DNA from 3 places in the Halopseudomonas sp. SMJS2 genome. Region 1 is predicted to be linked to each of the others. Evidence: predicted binding sites of a transcription regulator. Region 1 holds the regulator's gene; each other region holds the start of a gene.
The links. The regulator sigma-54, encoded in region 1, starts transcription at its own class of promoters, with help from an activator protein. The targets are predictions, from matches to a motif close to ANTGGCATNNANNTTGCTNT.
Positions count from the first base shown of each region.

Region 2: glnA (glutamate--ammonia ligase) is a predicted target of sigma-54. The motif match lies at 3,327-3,346, and genes of this name have one in related genera.
Region 3: QAO71_RS09930 (TorF family putative porin) is a predicted target of sigma-54. The motif match lies at 3,941-3,960, and genes of this name have one in related genera.

Region 1 covers NZ_CP123445.1:653,349-660,820, reverse strand. The annotation lists gene mlaD (outer membrane lipid asymmetry maintenance protein MlaD) at 1-18, opposite strand, end outside; gene mlaE (lipid asymmetry maintenance ABC transporter permease subunit MlaE) at 37-819, opposite strand; gene QAO71_RS03185 (ATP-binding cassette domain-containing protein) at 816-1,634, opposite strand; gene QAO71_RS03180 (KpsF/GutQ family sugar-phosphate isomerase) at 1,830-2,801, shown strand; gene QAO71_RS03175 (HAD family hydrolase) at 2,798-3,322, shown strand; gene lptC (LPS export ABC transporter periplasmic protein LptC) at 3,319-3,891, shown strand; gene lptA (lipopolysaccharide transport periplasmic protein LptA) at 3,878-4,414, shown strand; gene lptB (LPS export ABC transporter ATP-binding protein) at 4,401-5,126, shown strand; gene QAO71_RS03155 (RNA polymerase factor sigma-54) at 5,211-6,710, shown strand; gene raiA (ribosome-associated translation inhibitor RaiA) at 6,809-7,117, shown strand; gene ptsN (PTS IIA-like nitrogen regulatory protein PtsN) at 7,138-7,472, shown strand, end outside.
Region 2 covers NZ_CP123445.1:215,445-222,916, forward strand. The annotation lists gene QAO71_RS00975 (L-lactate permease) at 1-1,477, opposite strand, end outside; gene glnA (glutamate--ammonia ligase) at 1,819-3,222, opposite strand; gene thiI (tRNA uracil 4-sulfurtransferase ThiI) at 3,546-5,000, shown strand; gene typA (translational GTPase TypA) at 5,122-6,933, shown strand; gene QAO71_RS00995 (DUF4145 domain-containing protein) at 7,450-7,472, shown strand, end outside.
Region 3 covers NZ_CP123445.1:2,123,667-2,131,138, forward strand. The annotation lists gene QAO71_RS09905 (QsdR family transcriptional regulator) at 31-654, shown strand; gene QAO71_RS09910 (ATP-binding protein) at 664-2,259, opposite strand; gene QAO71_RS09915 (response regulator transcription factor) at 2,256-2,972, opposite strand; gene QAO71_RS09920 (CsbD family protein) at 3,072-3,251, opposite strand; gene QAO71_RS09925 (universal stress protein) at 3,313-3,741, opposite strand; gene QAO71_RS09930 (TorF family putative porin) at 4,017-4,742, shown strand; gene dcd (dCTP deaminase) at 4,816-5,382, opposite strand; gene apbC (iron-sulfur cluster carrier protein ApbC) at 5,507-6,598, opposite strand; gene dctP (TRAP transporter substrate-binding protein DctP) at 6,673-7,472, opposite strand, start outside.

The DNA.
Region 1 (7,472 bases):
CAGTTTACGGGTGCGCATGGCAGTTTCCTTGGCTGATCAAAACATCAAAGCGGTGAGAATGAAATCCAGGCCCAGCACGGCCAGGGAGGCATAGACAACAGTACGGGTGGTGGCCCGGCTGATGCCCTCGGACGTCGGCTCGCAATCGTAGCCCTGGAATACCGCGATCCAGGTCACCACGACGGCAAATACCAGGGATTTGATCATCCCGTTAAGCACGTCCGCACTGAAGAGTACCGAGTTCTGCATATTGGACCAGTAGGAGCCGGAATAGATGCCCAGCCAATCCACGGCCACCATGGCGCCGCCCCAGATGCCGACCACACAGAAGATCAGCGACAGCAGCGGCATGGAAATGAAGCCCGCCCACAGTCTAGGGGCGACTACATATTTGAGCGGGTCGACACCGATCATTTCCAGGCTGGAGAGCTGTTCGGTGGCCTTCATCAGGCCGATCTCGGCGGTCAGCGCCGAACCGGCCCGGCCGGCAAACAACAGCGCGGTCACCACCGGCCCCAGTTCACGCAGCAGGGTCAACGCCACCATCTGCCCGACCGCCTGCTCGGAGCCGTAGTCCTTGAGGATGTTGTAACCCTGCAGTGCCAGCACCATGCCGATGAACACCCCCGAAACGGTGATGATCGCCAGCGACAGCACGCCCACGGCATACAATTGCTTGAGCAGCAGGCCAAAGGGATTGCCGAAGTTGGAACGTCCGGCCAGCGCCTGATACAGGAAGATGCCGGACCGGCCAATGGCCGCGACCAGATTCAGGCCGGATCGCCCCAACAGGGTCACCCGATTTGCAAGAATACTCACGCCTTGCGCTCCTTCTGCAGTAGTTCATCCACATAATCCGTGGCAGGAAAGTGGAACGGCACCGGGCCGTCCGGCTCGCCCTGCATGAACTGACGGATGCGCGGGTTATCGGAGTTCATCAACTCATCGGGCTCGCCGTGGCCCAGCACCTGGCCATCACCCACCACATAGAGGTAGTCGGCGATACTGGCGGTTTCCGCCAGATCGTGGGATACCACAATGCTGGTCAGCCCCAGTGCGTCGTTGAGCAGGCGGATCAACCGCACCAGTACGCCCATGGAAATAGGGTCCTGGCCGACGAAGGGCTCGTCGTACATCATCAGCTCGGGGTCCAGGGCGATAGCGCGGGCCAATGCGACGCGCCGCTTCATACCACCGGACAGTTCGTCGGGCATCAACTGCGTGGCACCACGCAGGCCGACGGCCTGGAGTTTCAGCAGGACGATATCGCGGATCATGTCTTCCGGCAGTTGAGTGTGCACTCGCAGCGGGAATGCGACGTTCTCGAACACGTTCAGGTCGGTAAACAGTGCCCCACTCTGGAACAGCATGCCCATATGCTGGCGTGCGGCAAACAGCTCCTCACGGCCCAGCTGGGGAATGTTCTGTCCATTGACGAGAATGGCGCCGCTGTCAGGGCGCAGTTGCGCACCGATCAGGCGCAGCAAGGTGGTCTTACCGCAGCCCGAAGGCCCCATGATGCCGGTAATCTTGCCGCGGGGGATCCGGATGTCTACATTATTGAAGATAGTCCGCTCACCCCGGGTGAAGGTTACCTGCTGCAGATCGACGATAAAATCCGATGATTCGGGCATAGTTATAGGCGGCCTTACCTGTTAACCGGCGCAATGACGGAAAAATGAACGGGGTAATATACCAGTTCCGCCGTTGCAGCCCAAGCTGCATGGGTTTCATTTGTTTTCCACCAGAAAAGCGCAGCAACAACACAGATGAGCCGCCCGCCACAAAACGTTATACTCAGCGCTGACCGAAAACAGATATCAAAGCCCATGCCAGAATTCGATTACACCGCATCAGCGCAACGCACCATCCGTATGGAACGTGACGCCGTCGACAGCCTGCTTACCCGGCTCGAAGGCCACTTCGATACTGCCTGCGCCACTCTCATCCAGTGTTCGGGGCGCATTGTCGTTACCGGCATGGGCAAATCCGGGCATGTCGGTCGCAAGATTGCCGCCACCCTGGCCAGCACCGGCTCCCCGGCGTTTTTCGTGCATCCAGGCGAAGCCAGTCACGGCGACATGGGCATGATCACCCGTGATGATGTGGTCATCGCCCTGTCCAACTCGGGCAATACCGCTGAAGTGGTTACCCTGCTGCCGCTGATCAAGCGCCTGGGCATTCCCATGATCAGCATTACCGGCAACCCCGATTCGACACTGGCCCGCGCCGCCGTTGCCAACCTGAACACCGGCGTCGAGCAGGAAGCCTGCCCGCTGAACCTGGCCCCCACCTCCAGCACTACCACTGCATTGGTGATGGGCGACGCCCTGGCCATTGCCCTGCTGGAAGCCCGCGGCTTCAGCGCCGAGGATTTCGCTTTCTCGCACCCCGGCGGCAGCCTCGGTCGCCGCCTGCTGCTGTTGGTGGATGACATCATGCACAGCGGCCCACAGATGCCGCTGGTATCGCCCGACACGCCCCTGCGCGATGCGCTGCTGGAAATGACCCGCAAGGGTCTGGGGTTGACCGGCATCACCGATGGCGAAGGCCGGCTTGCCGGAATCTTCACCGACGGTGACCTGCGCCGCACCCTGGACCAGGACATCGATATCCGCAACGCCCGCATCGAGCAGGTGATGACGCCGCGCTGCAAGACCGCCCGCCAGGGTGTATTGGCCGCCGAGGCACTGAAAATCATGGAAGACGGCAAGATCAGCGGCCTGTTCGTGGTCGATGCCGACGGCAAGCCGGTCGGTGCCCTGAACATGCATGATCTGCTACGCGCGGGGGTGGTATGAACAACGAGCTGCTCGAACGCGCCCGTCATATCCGCCTGGCGATCTTCGACGTCGATGGCGTGCTGACCGACGGTCGTCTGTACTTCATGCCTGACGGCACCGAATTCAAATCCTTCAATACTCTGGATGGCCACGGCATCAAAATGCTGATCGCCTCCGGAGTGCAGACTGCGATCATCAGCGGCCGCAACTCGCCGCTGGTGGAACGCCGCGCCGCCAACCTGGGTATCCAGCACCTGATCCAGGGGCGCGAGGACAAGCTCACCGCACTGGCCGAGTTGCGCGCCCTGGTGCCAGTGGAAATGGAGCAGATCGCCTTTCTCGGCGATGACCTGCCGGATCTGCCGGTCATGCGCCGCGTCGGCCTCGGCATGGCCGTGGGCACCGCGGATACCTTCGTGCGCCAGCATGCCCACGGCGTGACCAGCAATGCCGGCGGCGCCGGCGCGGCGCGGGAGTTCTGCGAACTGATCATGCGCGCCCAGGGCACCCTGGAAAGCGCCCAGGCAGCTTACCTGTGAAGATCCCACGTTATCTGGTTACCGGCGGCATTGTCCTGCTCGCCGTGGCACTGGCGTTGGCGGTGGGTTACTGGAACATCCGCCCAGCCAGTTTCACGCCACAGGTGATTCAGGACCCGCTGCAGCCCGATTTCTTCATGGACAATGCCCGGATCCGCCAGCTCGACGCCAATGGCCAGCCGGTATATGACCTGGACAGTGTACGTGCCGCGCACCAGGTCGGTGACGACGTGACCGAACTGGATGACCCAAAACTGCTGTATTACCGCGAAGGCGAGCAGCAGCCCTGGGATGTGCAGGCCCGCTACGGCGAAGTCAGCGCTGGGGGGGATCGGGTGGACCTGAGCCAGAACGTAGTGATTGAACAGCAGTTGACGGGCCAGCCACTGCGGCGCCTGTCGACGCCGGCCCTGAGCATCTTCCCCCACCGGCATTTTGCCGAAACTGACCGGAGCGTCAGAATCGAGGCCGCCAACGGCGTGACCACAGCCACCGGTATGGAAGCGAATTTCAATGACGGCACCATCAAGCTGCTGTCCAACGTAAGAGGCGAACATGAAGCCCTTTAGAATCCTCTGCCTGGCCCTGCTGACGGGTGCGGCCACGCCAGTGCTGGCCCTGCCCGACGATGCCAATCAGCCGATCCGCATCCAGGCCAATGCCGCCACCCTGGACGATCGTCGCAGCACCGCCGTGTATACCGGCAACGTCATCATCACCCAGGGCAGCATGCGCCTGACCGGCAATCGCGTGACCCTGACCACCAACGACGCCGGCGACGTCAGCAAGGTCGTCTCGGTGGGCTCGCCTGCCACTTACCGGCAGCAGCCCGAAGCGGACGGCAGTCCAGTGGACGCGCGGGCCCAGACCATCGAATACCACGCCGCCGCCAATCGCGTGGTCCTGATCGACCAGGCCTTCCTCGAACAATCCGGCAATACCTTCCAGGGCCAGCGTGTCAGCTATGACATCGAGCGCCAGGTGGTAGACGCCGGTCGAGCCGATGCCGCCGAAGGGGAGTCCGCCGAGCGCATCGAGATAATCATCCAGCCACGCAAGCGTACCGAGCCGGCAACCAATGACGAAACTTGAAGCACGCCACCTGGCCAAAGCCTACAAATCGCGCAAGGTAGTACAGGATGTATCCCTGTCGATCAGGAGTGGCGAGGTGGTCGGCCTGCTCGGCCCCAACGGCGCCGGCAAGACCACCTGCTTCTATATGATCGTCGGCCTGGTCAAGGCAGACCAGGGCAGCATTCTGATCAATGACCAGGATGTCACCCGCCTGCCGATGCACGGCCGGGCGCGCCAGGGCATCGGCTACCTGCCGCAGGAAGCCTCCATTTTTCGCAAGCTCAGCGTCGCGGACAACATCATGGCGATTCTGGAAACCCGCCCGGACCTGAACCGCCAGGGCCGCGAAGGCAAACTGGATTCCCTGCTGCGTGAATTCCATATCCATCACCTGCGTGATAGCGCCGGCATGAGCCTGTCCGGTGGAGAGCGACGCCGCGCTGAAATTGCCCGCGCACTGGCGACCGATCCGCAGTTCATTCTGCTCGACGAACCTTTCGCCGGGGTCGATCCGATCTCGGTCAATGATATCAAGCAGATCATCCAGCACCTCAAGGACAAGGGCATCGGCGTACTGATAACCGACCATAACGTGCGGGAGACTCTGGATATCTGCGACAAGGCGTATATCGTCAATGACGGCCATATCATCGCCGAAGGTGACGCCGAGGAAGTGCTCGCCAACCAGCTGGTACGCGATGTGTATCTGGGCCATGCCTTCCGTTTGTAAAAGCCCAACGGAATGAGGCATGCTGGCCATGTTTTTGGTTGTCTCTCAATGGCTTAAACAGCGCACAAGGTAAACCGCAACACTATGAAACCAACGCTCGTCCTCAAAATGGGGCAGCAGCTGACCATGACTCCACAGCTGCAGCAAGCCATTCGGCTGCTTCAGCTGTCCAGCCTGGATCTGCAGCAGGAAGTGCAGGAAGCACTGGAAGCCAATCCCATGTTGGAGCTGGCCGACGACGGCGATGATGATTTCAGCCCCAGTGCGAGCGATACCGCTGGCAACGACGATGCCCCCGCCACGGCCCTGCCCGAGCCCGTTGAGCTGGAGGCCATTGACCAGCACAGCCACGGCGAAGAAGAAGGCAACTGGAACGAGCAGATTCCCAACGAATTGCCGGTCGACACCCAGTGGGAGGATATCTATCAGACCTCTGCCAGCTCCCTGCCCAGTTCAGATGATGAAGACTGGGACTTTACCGCGCGCACCGGCACTGGCGAGACCCTGCAGAGCCACCTTGAGTGGCAACTCAATTTGCTGCCGTTGTCGGACACCGACTATCAGATCGCTATCGCCCTGATCGATGGCATCAACGCCGATGGCTATCTGGAAGAATCCCTGGAAGACATTCTGACCTCCCTCGACCCAGCCCTCGAAGTGGAGCTGGATGAGGTCGAGATGGTGCTGCACCGGATTCAGCAGTTCGAGCCGACCGGTGTTGGCGCCCGCAACCTGAGCGAATGCCTGCACCTGCAGTTACAGCAGTTACCCGACACCACGCCCATGCTGGAGCAGGCCAAACGTGTGGTCCGCGACCACCTGGAGCTGCTCGGCAGCCGCGATTTCGCCCAGTTGATGCGCCGCTCCCGGCTGAAGGAGGATCAGCTGCGCGAGGTGGTGGAGCTGATCCAGACGCTGAACCCACGCCCCGGCGGCGAGATCGCCTCCGGTGAAGCAGAATATGTGATTCCCGATGTCATCGTGCGGCGGGACCAGAACCGCTGGATCGTCGAGCTGAACCAGGAGGCTGCGCCCAAGGTCCGGGTCAACAGCCAATACGCCTCCATGGTCAAGCGAGCTGACAGCAGCAACGACAACACCTACCTGCGCAACCATCTGCAGGAAGCGCGCTGGTTCATCAAGAGCCTGCAGAGCCGCAACGAGACGTTGATGAAGGTCGCAACCCAGATCGTCGAGCATCAGCGCGGCTTTCTCGAACATGGCGAAGAAGCCATGAAACCGCTGGTACTGCACGACATCGCCGAAGCCGTGGGCATGCATGAGTCGACCATCTCCCGGGTGACCACACAGAAATTCATGCATACGCCGCGGGGCATCTTCGAGCTCAAGTATTTCTTCTCCAGCCATGTCAGCACCAGCGAGGGCGGCGAGTTCTCCTCCACCGCCATCCGGGCGCTGATCAAGAAGCTGGTCGCGGCGGAAAACCCGAAGAAACCATTGAGTGACAGCAAGATCGCTGGTCTACTTGAGGAACAGGGCATCCATGTCGCGCGACGGACCATCGCCAAGTACCGCGAGTCCCTCAACATAGCGCCATCCAGCGAGAGGAAACGTCTGGTCTGAATCAATTGTTGAATCAATGAAATCGGCAACGAGAAGTGGCACCATGGGAGTCACCAAAAACGGTACTCCGGTTTATCAAGCCAATCAGGAGAAGTGTTATGCAAATGAACATCACTGGTCTTCAGCTCGATATCACCGACGCACTACGTGATTACGTTACCGAAAAAATGGCCCGTCTCGAGCGGCATTTCGACAAGATCATCAGCGTTCAGATCACCCTGGAGGTGGACAAGCTTCGGCAGAAAGCTGAAGGTGCCCTACATATTGCCGGCAACGACCTGGTTGCCGAGGCGGAGCATACCGACATGTATGCCGCCATCGACCTGCTGGCCGACCGTCTGGATCGCCAGTTGATCAAACACAAGGAAAAACACATTGGTCGCCAGCAAGGCGTCAATGACCGGTAAGGCTTTAAAGCAGCGAACTCATGCAGATAGATAACGTACTCACCCCCCAGCTTACTTTCACCAGTGTGCCGGGGGGCTCTAAGAAACGGGTGCTGGAAATGATCGGTGATATGGTCGCCCAGCACACCGATCTGGACTCCGATGCCATTTATGAAAGCCTGATCGCCCGGGAAAAACTCGGGTCGACCGGCTTCGGCAATGGCATCGCCATTCCCCATTGCCGACTGGAGCAGTGCACCCATGCCATCGGTGCCTTGCTGCAGCTCGACAGCAAGATCGATTTCGACTCTCTGGATGGTGAGCCGGTCGATCTGATTTTCGTCCTGCTGGTGCCCCATGAGGCCACCGAGCAGCA
Region 2 (7,472 bases), 440 kb from region 1:
CGCCGGAGATACCCAGCAGCTCAGCGGTATTGAACTGGAACTGCGAGAGCATCAGGTTGGAGGCGGTGTTGGAACCGGCGATGAACGCACCCAGCGCACCTACCGTCGGGGCGAACAGCGGGTAGACATCACCCACCGCGTTGGCGACGGCATTGGCCATGGCCACCGGCATGGAAGGCAGGTCGGACAGGTTGACTCCCGAGTTGATCAGGATACGCACCATGGGAATGGTGAAGATCAACACGAAGCCGGCGCCAATGATGGTGTTGGTAGACTCGCCCAGCGAGCGCTTGAACTCGGTGAACGACATTCGATGCACCAGGGCGGTGACCAGCACCACGAACACCAGGATGCCACCAGGCAGATACAGCGGCTCAAGGCTGGCGGACAGACCCGCTTCACCCATGATATCGGTGAACTTGAAGCTCAGGCTGTTGAGCAGGCCCTTGAGGGTGTCGTTGGTACGCGACAGCACCAGCACCGCAGCCAGCAGCACATAGGGCAGCCAGGCCATCCAGATGGCGATCGGGCGTTTGCCGGCCACGTCATCCAGCTTCATCTCGACACTGCCCATCCAGTCGGCAGGCCAGTCCTTGGGATCGGCAAAGTCCCAGGTTTCCTTGGGCATCAGGAAGCCAGCCTTGGCAGCGGGCACCACAATCGCCAGACCGACGAGGCCGCCGATGATGGAGGGGAACTCCGGTCCGAGAAACACCCCGGCCAGCGCGTAGGGAACGGAGAAAGACACCGCGGCAAAGAGGGCGAAGGGAGCAACCGCCAGACCTTCTTTCCAAGAGCGGTTCGCGCCGAAGAAGCGGGTCAGGATCATGACCATGATCAGCGGCATCAGCAGGCCGAGCAGGGCATGCGTGATGGCGACCTTGGAAACGATCAACTGGAAGAAGGTCGGCCAGTCAGAGCCGACAGTAGCCAGGCTGGCACCGATACCGGCTTGATCCAGGCCCGCGCCGACACCAACAATCATCGGCGTGCCCACCGCACCGAAGGACACCGGCGAGGATTGCACGATCATACCGACTACCACCGCAGCAACGGCCGGGAAGCCCAGCGCCACCATCAGTGGTGCGGCGACCGCAGCCGGAGTACCAAAGCCGGAGGCGCCTTCAATGAAGCAGCCGAACAGCCAGGTGACGATGATCGCCTGCACGCGACGGTCCGGGCTGATGCCCGAGAAGCCCTTGCGGATGGCGAGGATGCCGCCCGAATGCTTCAGCGTGTTGAGCAGTAGAATCGCACCGAAGATGATCCAGAGGATGGAAGCCGTCAGAACCAATCCCTGAAGACTGGAAGCGACGACCCGTACCCACGTCATATCCCAGGCGAGCAGGGCAATGGCGACGGTAACGATGAAGACGACAGGCATTGCATATTTCGCCGGCCAACGGAACCCGACCAGCAGGACCCCCGCGAGAACCAGAGGAAAGAATGCAAGCAGAGACAAAAGAGTTTGGCTCATCTGGAATTTCCTTTGTTTTTTTTATGAGGAATGCGCAGCAACTGCAGCATAGCTCGGTCGGATGGGATATTGCTATCACCGATCGGACAGGTCCAGATGTTATCTCAATGGTCAGACCAGTAATTTATTCCCCAGGAGAGGGCGGGCGGGAGACCCCTTGTGGGCCATGAGTTGACGAGTTGGTCATGCTTTTTCGAGGGTCACAGTCAAACTGGTCCTACCAGATGGCGTGAATGGCCGGGCAGCTGCTGACTCGCTGGTCAGAGCGTCTGGCGCAGCAAAACGCCGGGCCAGAAAGCAGAAAACCCCGGCAAGCCGGGGTTTGTCACTGCGAGAGCAGATCAGACGCTGTAGTACAGCTCGTATTCCAGCGGGTGAACGAAGGTACGCACCTTGAGCTCTTCGGCTGATTTCAGCTCCAGGAAGGTATCGATGAACTCGTCGGTGAACACGCTGCCCTTGGTCAGGAACTCGCGGTCAGCGTCCAGCGCCTCCAGTGCTTCCTTCAGGCTACCGCACACCTGCGGAATCTGGCTGGCTTCCTCCGGGGGCAGGTCGTACAGGTTCTTGTCCGCCGCATCGCCGGGGTGAATCTTGTTCTGGATGCCATCCAGGCCAGCCATCAGCAGCGCGGCGAAGGCCAGGTAGGGGTTGGCAGCCGGATCCGGGAAGCGAGCTTCGATGCGTCGGGCCTTGGGGCTGGATACATGCGGGATGCGGATCGAGGCGCTGCGGTTACGGGCCGAGTAGGCGAGCATGACCGGTGCTTCGAAACCCGGGACCAGACGCTTGTAGGAGTTGGTCGACGGGTTGGTGAAGGCGTTCAGGGCCTTGCCGTGCTTGATGATGCCGCCAATGAAGTACAGCGCCGTCTCGGACAGACCGGCATAGCCTTCGCCGGAGAAGGTGTTCTTGCCATCCTTGCTGATCGAGATGTGCACGTGCATACCGGAGCCGTTGTCACCGTACAGCGGCTTGGGCATGAAGGTAGCGGTCTTGCCGTAGGCATCGGCGACGTTGTGCACCACGTATTTCAGGTTCTGCACTTCATCGGCCTTGGCCACCAGCGTATTGAACTGCACGCCGATCTCGTTCTGGCCAGCGGTAGCCACTTCGTGGTGGTGAACTTCCACTACCTGGCCCATTTCCTCCAGCGCGTTGCACATGGCGGTACGGATCTCATGGTCATGATCCAACGGCGGCACCGGGAAGTAGCCACCCTTGACGCCGGGGCGGTGACCTTTGTTGCCGGTCTCGAAGGAGGCGTCGGTGTTCCACGAGCCCTGCTCGGAGTAGATCTTGAACATGGAGCCGGAGATATCGGACTTGTACTTCACCTCGTCAAAGATGAAGAACTCCGGCTCAGGGCCGAAGAAGGCGGTGTCGCCGATGCCGGTGGACTTCAGGTATTCCTCGGCCAGGCGGGCGATGCTGCGCGGGTCGCGCTCATAACGCTGCATGGTAGCCGGTTCGATGATGTCGCAGACGATAATCAGCGTCGGCTCTTCGGTGAACGGGTCCAGCACCGCGGTGCTGTCGTCGGGCATCAGAATCATGTCGGACGCTTCAATGCCTTTCCAGCCGGCGATCGAGGAGCCGTCAAACATCTTGCCATCCTCGAAGAAATCTTCGTTGGCGTCGCGGGCCGGCATGGTGACATGCTGCTGTTTGCCCTTGGTATCGGTGAAGCGCAGATCAACCCACTTCACATCAAATTCGTTGATCAGTTGGATCGCTTTCGACATGCTGTTCTCCAGTAGGAATCTCGTTCCAGGTGTCGGCCTGGCCCTTTCATACGTAGTGATGCGGAAATTGATTTATCCCGCCCGGTTCGTTTGTCCAGGTAATGGCAGCAAAAGCTGTGCCAGCATTGCCAGGCAGTGCAAACCCCGGCTGCAGCGTGATCTGGGGATCAGTGCAGGTCTTGCCGGGCATTATCGCGCACTTGATCGGTGCGGGGAACAGTTGCGATGCACCATATTGGCGCGTCGGTCGGTAAACCGGGCGAATGCCGGGCAGCACGGGTATAATGCGCCCCTTTTCGCTGCGCCGACCCAGAATTGTTCCTATGAAACTGATTATCAAATTCTTCGCCGAGATCACCATCAAATCGCCGCAGGTGCGCAAGCGCTTCGTCTCCCAGCTGCGCAAGAACCTCAAGGTGTTGCTCAAGCCGATCGACCCCGAGCTGCGCATTGCTGGTAACTGGGACAGCCTGGAGATTATTACCGGCGACGATCCGGCGCTGCAGGCGCAGGTAATCGAACGGCTGCAGAATACGCCCGGCATCAACCATATCCATGAAGTACACGAGCACGAGCTGGGTAGCCTGGATGAGCTGGCCGAGCTATGCGTGGCGTGCTTTGCCGGGCAGTTGCGGGGCAAGACTTTCGCGGTGCGCTGCAAGCGGATCGGCAAGCACCCGTTCTCGTCCACTGACGTGAACCGGCTGCTGGGCTCACGGCTGATGGAGTCGAGCGGGGCGGCGGGCGTTTCGCTGAAGGACCCGGATGTAGAGATCCAGCTGGAAATCCGCCAGCAGCGGGTATTCCTGATCCAGACCCGGCATGAAGGTATCGGCGGCTTCCCGCTGGGCACCATGGAGCCGGTACTGAGCCTGATGTCCGGCGGCTTCGACTCCACCGTGGCCAGCTACCAGATGCTGCAGCGCGGCATCCTGCCCCATTTCGTGTTCTTCAACCTCGGTGGGCGTGCCCATGAACTGGGCGTGCGCCAGGTCGCGCACTATTTATGGGAGAAGTACGCGGCCAGCCATCGCCTGCGCTTCATCAGTGTGCCATTCGAGGGCGTGGTCGCGGAAATCCTGCAGAACGTGGACAACAGCCAGATGGGCGTGGTGCTCAAGCGCATGATGCTGCGTGCCGCCAGCCGTATCGCCCAGCGCCGGGGCTTCCAGGCGCTGGTCACCGGTGAGGCTATCGCCCAGGTGTCCAGCCAGACGCTGCCCAACCTGGCCGCCATCGATGAGGCCTGCGACACGCTGGTGCTGCGGCCGCTGATCACCACCAGCAAGACCGAGATCATCCGCACCGCCCGGCGCATCGGCACCGAGGCGTTCTCCGCGAGCATGCCGGAATACTGCGGGGTGATTTCGGTCAGCCCGGACATCCACACCAATATGCGCAAGGTCACCGCCGCCGAAGCCGGCTTCAATTTCAGCATCCTGGATGAGGCCATCGAGCAGATGACCTCGACCGACTGCTGCGATCTGGAGCTGGAGCTGGAAGGCTCCGAAGTGGAGACAGTTGAACAGGCGCTGACCGGCCAGGTGGTACTGGATGTGCGTCACCCGGATGAGCAGGAAGCCAACCCGCTGGTGCTCGAAGGAGTGGAAGTGCAGGCCGTGCCCTTCTATCAATTGAACAGTCGCTTTGCCGAGCTGGACCCAGGCCGGGCCTATCTGCTGTATTGTGAAAAAGGCGTGATGAGCCAGCTGCACGCCCAGTATTTGCTGGACCGCGGGCATGATAATGTCCGCGTATTGCGGCTGCCACGGCGCTAAATCTACCGGCGGTCCGACAACTTCGTACAAAAAACAGACACTGTCATCTCAGTGTCTGTATAATGCGTGACTCTTTTTTTCAGACAGGCTCGCCTGTCGCCTCGCAATCCAGGATACCCCCGTGATCGAGAATCTTCGTAATATCGCCATTATTGCCCACGTTGACCACGGCAAGACCACGCTTGTTGACAAGCTGTTGCGCCTGTCCGGTACCTTGGATCGCAAGGAGCTCGAAAACGAGCGCGTCATGGACAGCAACGACCAGGAAAAGGAACGTGGTATCACCATCCTGGCCAAGAACACCGCGCTGAAGTGGAAAGACTACGACATCAACATCGTCGACACCCCCGGCCACGCCGACTTCGGTGGTGAAGTCGAGCGCGTGATGAGCATGGTTGACTGCGTACTGCTGGTGGTTGACTCCATCGACGGCCCCATGCCGCAGACCCGCTTCGTGACCCAGAAAGCCTTCCAGGCCGGCCTGAACCCGATCGTGGTCGTCAACAAGATCGACCGTCCCGGCGCGCGTCCGGATTGGGTGGTGGACCAGATCTTCGACCTGTTCGACAACCTCGGCGCCAGCGAAGAGCAGCTGGACTTCCCGATCGTCTACGCCAGCGCCCTGAACGGCCTGTCCGGTCTCGATCACGAGAACCTCGAAGACAACATGGACCCGCTGTTCCAGGCCATCGTTGACCACGTGCCGGCTCCCAATGTTGATCTGGACGGTCCGTTCCAGATGCAGATCTCCCAGCTGGACTACAACAGCTTCCTCGGCGTGATCGGCGTTGGCCGTATTGCTCGCGGCAAGGTCAAGACCAACACCCCGGTCATCGCCATCGGCGCCGACGGCAAGAAGCGTCAGGGCCGTATCCTCAAGATCATGGGTCATTCCGGTCTGCAGCGTGTGGAAGTGGAAGAAGCCCAGGCCGGCGACATCGTCTGCGTCAGCGGTATGGACGAGCTGTACATCTCCGACACCCTGTGCGACATGAACAACGTCGAAGCCCTGCCGGCGCTGACCGTGGACGAGCCCACCGTTTCCATGACCTTCCAGGTCAACGACTCGCCGTTCGCCGGTAAGGAAGGCAAGTTCGTCACCAGCCGCAACATCAAGGAGCGTCTGGAAAAGGAACTGCTGCACAACGTTGCCCTGCGCGTTGAAGAAGGCGACTCCGCAGACAAGTTCAAGGTCTCCGGTCGTGGCGAACTGCACCTGTCGGTACTGATCGAAACCATGCGCCGCGAAGGCTTCGAGCTGGCCATCGGCCGTCCGGAAGTGGTTATCCGCGAGATCGACGGCGAGAAGCAGGAGCCCTACGAGAACGTCATCATCGACATCGAAGAGCAGCACCAGGGTGCGCTGATGGAACAGATGGGCCTGCGCAAGGGCGATCTGACCGACATGGCACCGGACGGCAAGGGCCGCATCCGCCTGGAATACGTTATCCCGGCCCGCGGCCTGATCGGCTTCCGTAACAACTTCCTGACCATGACTTCCGGTACCGGTATCCTGGCCTCCACCTTCAGCCACTACGGCCCGATCAAAGGTGGCGACGTAGGTCACCGCCAGAACGGCGTACTGGTCTCCATGGCCACCGGCAAGGCACTGACCTACTCGCTGGAAACGCTGCAGAGCCGCGGCAAGCTGTTCCTCGAGCCCGGCCAGGAAATCTACGAAGGCCAGCTGGCTGGTATCCACAGCCGCGACAACGACCTGGTGATCAACCCCACCAAGGGCAAGAAGCTCGACAACATGCGCGCCTCCGGCAAAGATGAAGTCATCGCCCTGGTACCGCCGATTCGCTTCACCCTGGAGCAGGCGCTGGAGTTCATCGACGACGACGAACTGGTCGAAGTAACACCCAAGTCGATCCGTCTGCGCAAGAAGATCCTCGACGAGAACCAACGCAAGCGCGCCAGCAAGAGCTGATCCGCTAGCCAGCAGTTCAAAAGCCCCCGACGGTTAACGCCTCGGGGGTTTTTTTATGCTCCCAAATCATTCCTCACATACCGCGTGTCCCGCCCCTTAGGCGGCGTTGCTGCCCGCAAGGCACAGAGCTCTATGCACTCTTACGGTAGCCTTGCGCCATTATCTGGGCTATGTTCAAAGCCAAACGACAGGAACGCAGCCAGATCGACCCAGCAAGCACGGGCTGGCTGCATCCTAAAAACGATACGGAACACGCCGGCATTGGTCGTCCATAACTGCGGGCGGTAGCGTGCCTGCTTGCGCGGGGGGAGGGGGTAGTAATGGAAACAGGAAATGTAGCAGTCAAGCGAATACAGGCCATGGTGGATGCGCCTCTATAACTCTTTGATTTTCATTGGGTATAACAAGTGCTGCTATATAGTCTGCCCGGAGTTATACCACAGTCAATGTTATGTATTAGTGCCGCGTGCGGTCTAATCGCTGTTATGCCTCTGAGCCTATAAAATTGAGAAGTATATGAATAATAAGCTCCAAAAAAG
Region 3 (7,472 bases), 1.5 Mb from region 1:
TTATCGCAAGTACAATATCAAGGCATATTTATGAGCACCCCCGCTACACCTCTGTCCCTGGCTTTGTCCCAACGCAAGTCCGATGAACGTGCTACGCCATTGACAGCCTTTCGCATGGCGCGCCGCTGGTGGCTCGAAGGCCGCCGGCTGAACCTGTCGCTGCTGGCCGAGGAACTGGGCGTTGGCCGCGCCACCCTCATGCGCTGGGTCGGCAACAAGGACCTGCTGATGGGCGAGATTCTCTGGTCGCTGTACAAGGGCATCTATGATCAGGCGATTGAGAAAGCCAAAGTCGATCATCCGCAAAAAGGCATCGATTACCTGGGTCAGATCTACAACGACGTCAATATTGCACTGATCAATGCCAAGCCGATGCATGACTTCCTGGCTGCCGAGCCGCAATGGGGCTTGCAGCTGTTGACGTCCAACCTTTCCGGTCTGCAGAAGCGGCTGATCGATGAATGGCAGGCGCTGTTCGAAGAGGAAATCAAAGCCGGCCGGATTAACCCGGAAATGGATGCCGACAGCCTGGCCTACTACATCATTCGCATTGGTGAAGGGGCCATCTACTGTGACCTGATCTGCGGTCGCACGCCTGATCCGGTACGCGCCGCCCAGGCGTTCCGCCTATTGGCCAACGGCCATACCCGGTAGGGCCTGCCGCTAGCGGCGCCGTAACGGCCATTCGATGACGAAGCAGGCTCCACCAAGGGTCTGCGACGCTTCAGCTCGTGCCCTGCCGCCATGCCAGAACATGACGCGGCGCACAATCGACAAGCCGAGCCCATAGCCCCCCGATGAACGTGTGCGACTCAGGTCCATGCGCATGAACGGTGTGAAGACTTTCTCCCGGTAGGCCTCGGGAATACCCGGGCCGTCGTCCTCGATGGATATCCGACACATGCCATGCTGCACCTGGGTAGTGAGCCTGACCTTGCGGACTGCATGACGCATGGCGTTGCCGGTGAGATTGGTAATCGCCCGCTGAATGTAGCGCGGCTCGGCATCCACATGCCGGCCCAGCCCCCAGGTGTTGTCTACATGCTCCAGCTCGATGCTGGCATCCAATGGCGCCAGCTCGGCGATGACATGCTCGACCATCCGTGGAATATTGGTGCCTTTCATGGTGATGGCCGGCGCGCCTTGCTCCAGCCGCGCATAGGTAAGGATCTCATCCACCAGCCGGTCCAGTTCGTTGAGGTCCCCATCCATCCCTTCGCTGAAGCGCTTGCGGTCTACAGCGGTTTCAGCGGCGTCGAGCATTTCCAGACCAAAGCGCAGACGGGCCACGGGCGTGCGCAGCTCGTGGGATACCGCCCCGATGGTTTCTCGCTGAATGCGCATCAACCGCTGCACATGGCCGGCCATTTCATTGAAGGCACGGGCCAATCGCCCCACCGAATCCTGGCTGTGAATATCGACCCGCGCGTCAAGATTGCCGCCACTGATCCGCACCGCGGTGGACTCCAGCGTCATCAGCCGCTGTTCCAGCTGGCGTACCAGCAGATAGATCAGCAGGCCGATCAGGGTCAGTGCCAGTAACCCCATGATGATCAGCAGCTCTGGTGGATAGGGGCGCATCTGGTACAGCGGCCCCAGGTGCAGGATCCACTGAGTGTCGGGAATTTTCAGATAGAGCATCACCGAATCGCCGTCCGGTCCGAGGGTCATCACGGTATCGCTTTCATCCAGGCGGCGGATCTGGTCCGGATCCAGATCCGACTCGTGTCGACGGGTAAGCTGCAACGGGTAACCGAAGCCCTTCTCCCTGCGCAGCTCCTGCAGCCGGGCCGGCATGTCTGCCTCCGGCCGGCGTACCAGTTCGTCGGCGATGAGAAAAAGCGTTGCCCTGCCCAACTGCTCGGAAATGCGCTGGATATCCGCCATCAACACGGCTTCATCGGCCATATCCACCAGCGCCAGCACCCGTATCTCATCCGGCTCGGCGGGCTCCACCAGGACCCGGCCACGAATCAGTTTCGTCCGACTGGATGAGTCCAGCCGCAAAGATTCGATGTTCTCGATATGCAATGGCACACCCATTAGCCGTTCCCACAGACTCAGTACGCGCTGGCGCTCGGACGTGTCCATCGGCTGGAGATTGTCCGCCATCATCCGAAAGGTGCCGCTGGCGATACGCTCACGGTAGTCTCCGGCCCGCACCCCGTTGATCAGCTGAATGCTCAGCAGACTGACCAGCGATACCGTGATCAACACCAACAGCATCCCCCCGTAGATGCGCAGGAAGATTGAGTTCACGGCAGATCCGGCTCAGGGGCAACGAACAGATAGCCCTTGCTGCGCACGGTCTTGATCAGTCGCGGCATATCAGGATCGTCACCGATTTTGGGCCGGATGCGCGAGATGCGTACGTCGATGGAGCGGTCCTGGCCATCGTACTCTATGCCGCGCAGGGCGACGAAGGTCTCTTCACGACTGAGAATGCGCCCGGCGTTGCTGGCCAACAACCAAAGCAGATCGAATTCGGCGCCGGTCAGATCGATCAACTCATTGTTCAGCCAGGCTTCACGACGAATGTTGTCGATAACCAGGGCACCGAAGGCGAGCCGCGTCGAGGGGGCCGCCGGGGCGCCGGCTTCGGTTCGCCGCAGCAGCACACGGATACGCGCGAGCAGCACCTGGGGCCGCACGGGTTTGCTGACGAAGTCATCCGCGCCCTGCTCCAGACCCTGGATATGGTCCTGATCATCGTTGCGCGCGGTCAGCATCAGAATCGGGCGGGCGAAACCGCCCTCTCGCAGCCGACGGCAGATCGACAGACCATCTTCGCCCGGCAACATCAGATCCAGTACCACCAATGCCGGGGGGTTGGCCAGAATACGCTCGACCGCCTCTGCGCCATCTTCGATCAACTCGACCTGCAAGCCCTGCGACTGCAGAAATTCGCCGATCAGCGCTGCCAGCTTGATGTCGTCTTCGACAATGACAATACGTTCTTTCTCTGCGTGCATTCCCACTACCCTTGGGTTACATCCGGAAGGAGACGCAGATTGTATCATCGGCAATAGAAAAGGCCGGCGAAATGCCGACCTTTGTCTGAGGGGAGTGGATCAGGTCTTGTCGATCTGGTCCTTCAATGCGCTCTTGGCGCGCCCTTTCACCTGCTGGGCTTCACCCTTGCGCTCCTGCATGCGACCTTCGGCGCGTGTGCTCGGCTTGCCACTGGCCTGCTTGCCCTTGCCCACGACTTCGTTCACTTTGCCTTTCATCTTGTCTTTTGCTGCGGTCATTATTTGAACCTCTGTCAGCTGAGTACATAATATCCGACTGGGCGAAGCGACAAGGGTTCAGTTATTTCACCAGCAGGACCGGCACGTTCACATCATGCACCACCCGGGTGGCGACCGACCCCAAGACCAGATTGCCCAGGCTGCCCATACCGCGGGTGCCCATGACTACAGTGTCGCAGTTATGCCGCTTTACCGCCGCGACAACTTCGGAAACCACATCGCCTATCGTCTCGTGAGTTTCATAACGCACGGAGGCGGCCTGCAGCATCTGCACCGCTTCGGCATTGATTGAGGCCGCATGTTTCAGCGCTCCCTGACGGAGGTCTTCCAACATCGACGCAGGGACGTAGTTGCCGTACAGATTGGCTTCCCGCTGCACATTCAGCACATGCACCAGAATATCCGGATAGGCCCGGGCGGCCTCGACCAGATAAGTGACGGCGCGTTTAGCGGAATCGGATCCGTCGAATGGAACCAGTACGTTCTGCATAATCTACTCCTTTCTCGTGTTCTGCTCTGCCTTGAGCATAGTCCGTAAACCCTTGTCGCGCATTTGATCTGCGTCAAGGATGGGCAAAAAGGCCGCTTGGCTTATCAAGCGCACCGGCGCGGTGCGGGCGTACTCATCCCGACCCACAATCTGGATTATGTTTTCCTGATAACCTATTGAATAAAAACGTAAAAATAGATATGGCGAGAAAATTGCTATGTAGAAAGTGCCAACCGATCCCTTTTGCGGATCATCGACACGGAGTAATACATTAAATGAAAAAGCTCACCATCTGCATAGCCACCATCAGCACGCTGGGTCTCTCCAACCTGAGCCATGGCGAATCCTTCGATACTGCCGTCGGCCAGATCGATACCAGCATGAATGTCATGCTGGCGACCGACTATATCTGGCGCGGCCAGTCACAGACCGCCGGCAAGGGCGCGATTCAGGGTGGATTGGATATCAGTCATGAAAGTGGCCTGTTTATCGGCACCTGGGCATCGAATGTGGATGACGAGGCGTTTGGCGGGGCCAGCGTCGAATGGGATTACTACGCCGGCTTTGCCGGCGAGCTGACCGAGGCGCTGAGCTATGACCTGACCTGGATCGCCTATGAATATCCCGGCGGCGATGATGTGGACACATCGTATGAGATCATCAGCACCCTGGGGTTTCACGACCTGACGCTGGGCGCCAAGTATGCCTACCACCCGAGCTCGGCCATCTACGGTTTCGTCGGGTATGAATTCGCCCTGCCGTGGGAGACCACACTTGGGCTGCATTATGGCTATACCGATAGCAAGGACAGTCTGAGCGAGGTGGAGAGCGGTGAGAGCTACCAGGATTGGGCGGTGTCGGTGGGCAAGACGGTGATTGGTCTGGACCTGGCGTTGATGTATTCGGACACCAGCCTGAAAGATGGGACCTGCGAGGAGTGGTATGGCAAGGCGACTTACTGCGATGCCAATGTCACCTTCTCGGCGTCGCGGTCGTTCTGACAGGCCCGCGCTCCGGGCACTTCATAAAGCAGCGAAGGCCGGGCTGGTGCCCGGCCTCCAGCAAAGAGGTAACTCAGGCCCGCGGCAGGGTAACGCCGCGCTGGCCCTGGTACTTGCCACCCCGATCCTTGTAGGACACTTCACAGGCTTCGTCGGACTCGAAGAACAGCATCTGCGCCACGCCTTCATTGGCGTAGATCTTCGCCGGCAGTGTGGTGGTGTTGGAGAACTCCAGGGTGACGTGACCTTCCCATTCCGGCTCCAGCGGGGTGACGTTGACGATGATGCCGCAACGGGCGTAGGTACTCTTGCCCAGGCAGATGGTCAGTACGTTACGCGGGATGCGGAAATATTCCACGGTGCGGGCCAGCGCGAAGGAGTTCGGCGGAATGATGCAAACGTCACTCTTGACGTCGACGAAGCTCTTCTCGTCGAAATGCTTCGGGTCGACGGTGGCCGAGTGGATGTTGGTGAACACCTTGAATTCATCGGCGCAGCGTACATCGTAGCCGTAGCTGGACACGCCGTAGGAGATCACCCGCTCGCCCTCCTCGCCACGTATCTGACGCTCGACAAAGGGCTCGATCATCCCATGTTCCTGGGACATGCGGCGTATCCAACGGTCCGATTTGATGCTCATGGGTTTGTCCTGATCCAAGCGTTGAAAAGAGGGCCTGCATATTACCGGGTATTGGGCGGACACTAAAGCCTCGGGCAACATCGTCCGCCTTTCGGGTGTAGCGTCCGGCGCCATGGGCGGTGGATCAGTCCTCGCTGATGCTGATATCCGGCATGGCGCTCTGGCCGGCGCGGGCGGCGATGCGGGCGCCGACATGACGGGCCATGTCCTGGTAGATCATGCTGATCTGGCATTCCGGCTCGGCGATGACCGTGGGTTTGCCGCCATCGGCCTGCTCGCGGATCATCATCGACAACGGCATGGATGCCAACAGGTCAACGCCGTATTCGTCCGACAGCCGCTCGCCGCCACCCTCCCCGAACAGGTGCTCGGCATGGCCGCAGTTGGAGCAGATGTGCACGGCCATGTTCTCCACCACACCCAGTACTGGAATATTGACCTTGCCAAACATCTCGATGCCCCTGCGCGCATCCAGCAGGGCGATGTCCTGGGGAGTAGTGACGATAACCGCGCCGGTAACGGGCACTTTCTGCGCCAGGGTCAGCTGGATGTCGCCGGTACCCGGCGGCATGTCGATCACCAGATAGTCCAGGTCATCCCAGACACTCTGGGTCAGCAGTTGCATCAGGGCGCCGGAGACCATCGGCCCGCGCCAGGCCAGAGGGGTATTGTCATCGGCGAGAAAGGCCATGGTCATGACCTGCAAGCCGTGGGCATGGGGTGGAACAAAGAATTTCTCGTCGCGTACCTGGGGGCGGGTACCGGAGGGTACGCCCAGCATCATGCCCATGCTGGGGCCATAGATATCGGCATCCAGTACACCGACCCGCGCGCCTTCACCGGCCAGTGCCAGCGCCAGGTTGACGGCGGTGGTGGATTTGCCGACGCCGCCCTTGCCCGAGGCAACAGCGATGATGTTCTTGACGTTGGCCAGGGCCGGAATGCTGCCCTGCGCAGGAGCGGCGGGTACTTCCCAGCGCACCGTGATGGCCGCCGAATCCACACCCGCCACATTCTCGACCGCCACCTTCAGCATCTCGCCGATGCCATTGACGATGTTGTTCGCCGCATAGCCCAGCACCAGCTCGGCAGTCACCCGGTTGCCATCGATCTGCAGCGACCGCAGACAACCCGAGCTCAGCAGGTCGGTCTTGAGGTAAGGGTCCTGGTAGCTGGCCAGGGCCTGTTCTACAGCGGAGCGGTCAATCTGCGTCATGGCGTACATCCTATGGGGAAACAATACCCCACATGCTACTGCCTGGAGCGCCGATTGACCACGCCGCAGAGCGGTCAGGGAGTTACCGACTCCGCAGCATCATCACTGGCGTTGTCGGCATGGTCCAGCTCGGGCTGCGTTGGCGACTCGCCCGGTGCGATGCTGTCATTGGTCTCGGTGGTCGGTACCGGCTCGTCCGCCGACTCGGGGGCGCCCTCCTCGACCAGTTCAAGCAATGCATTGAGCAGGTTCTCGCCCCGGTCACCGACCATGTCCACGAACACATCACGTACCGGCAGGCTGCGCTCACGGAACACCGCGCGCTCCTCGGGAGTGAGACGGATGACTTCGATGTCGCTATTCTCGGTGATGATGTTCAGCCGCTCGGTGTTCAGCCGGGTCTGGACCTCGTGAATGTAAGGCACCAGCTCGACAACGGCATCTTCGATGACCTGCTCATGCTCGTCGGACAGGTTGTCGTACCAGTCGGCATTGGCCATGACGGTAGCGATGAACTGGGCCTGGTTGGCAAAGATCATGTAATCCTGCACCTGGTAAAAGTCCATTTCCTGGTGGGCGAACACCGGCTGGATGTTGCCGTCCAGCTGTCCCAGTTGCAGGCCGCTGTAGAGCTCGCCGTATTCCATGGTGGTGGGGTTGGCACCATAGGCGCTGTAGGTCTCGCGCAACAGCCGGTTATCCATGGTGCGGATGGCCAGCCCGGCGAAGTCCTCGGGAGTGCGTACCGCCTTGTTGGCAGTCCAGACCTGCCAGCCCTCGGGCACGATCGCCAGGGGATGCAGACTGCGTTCCCGGAAGGAGTCGATCAGATCATCGTTTTTGCGAAACGCTTCGTCATTGAGGATCTGGGTGT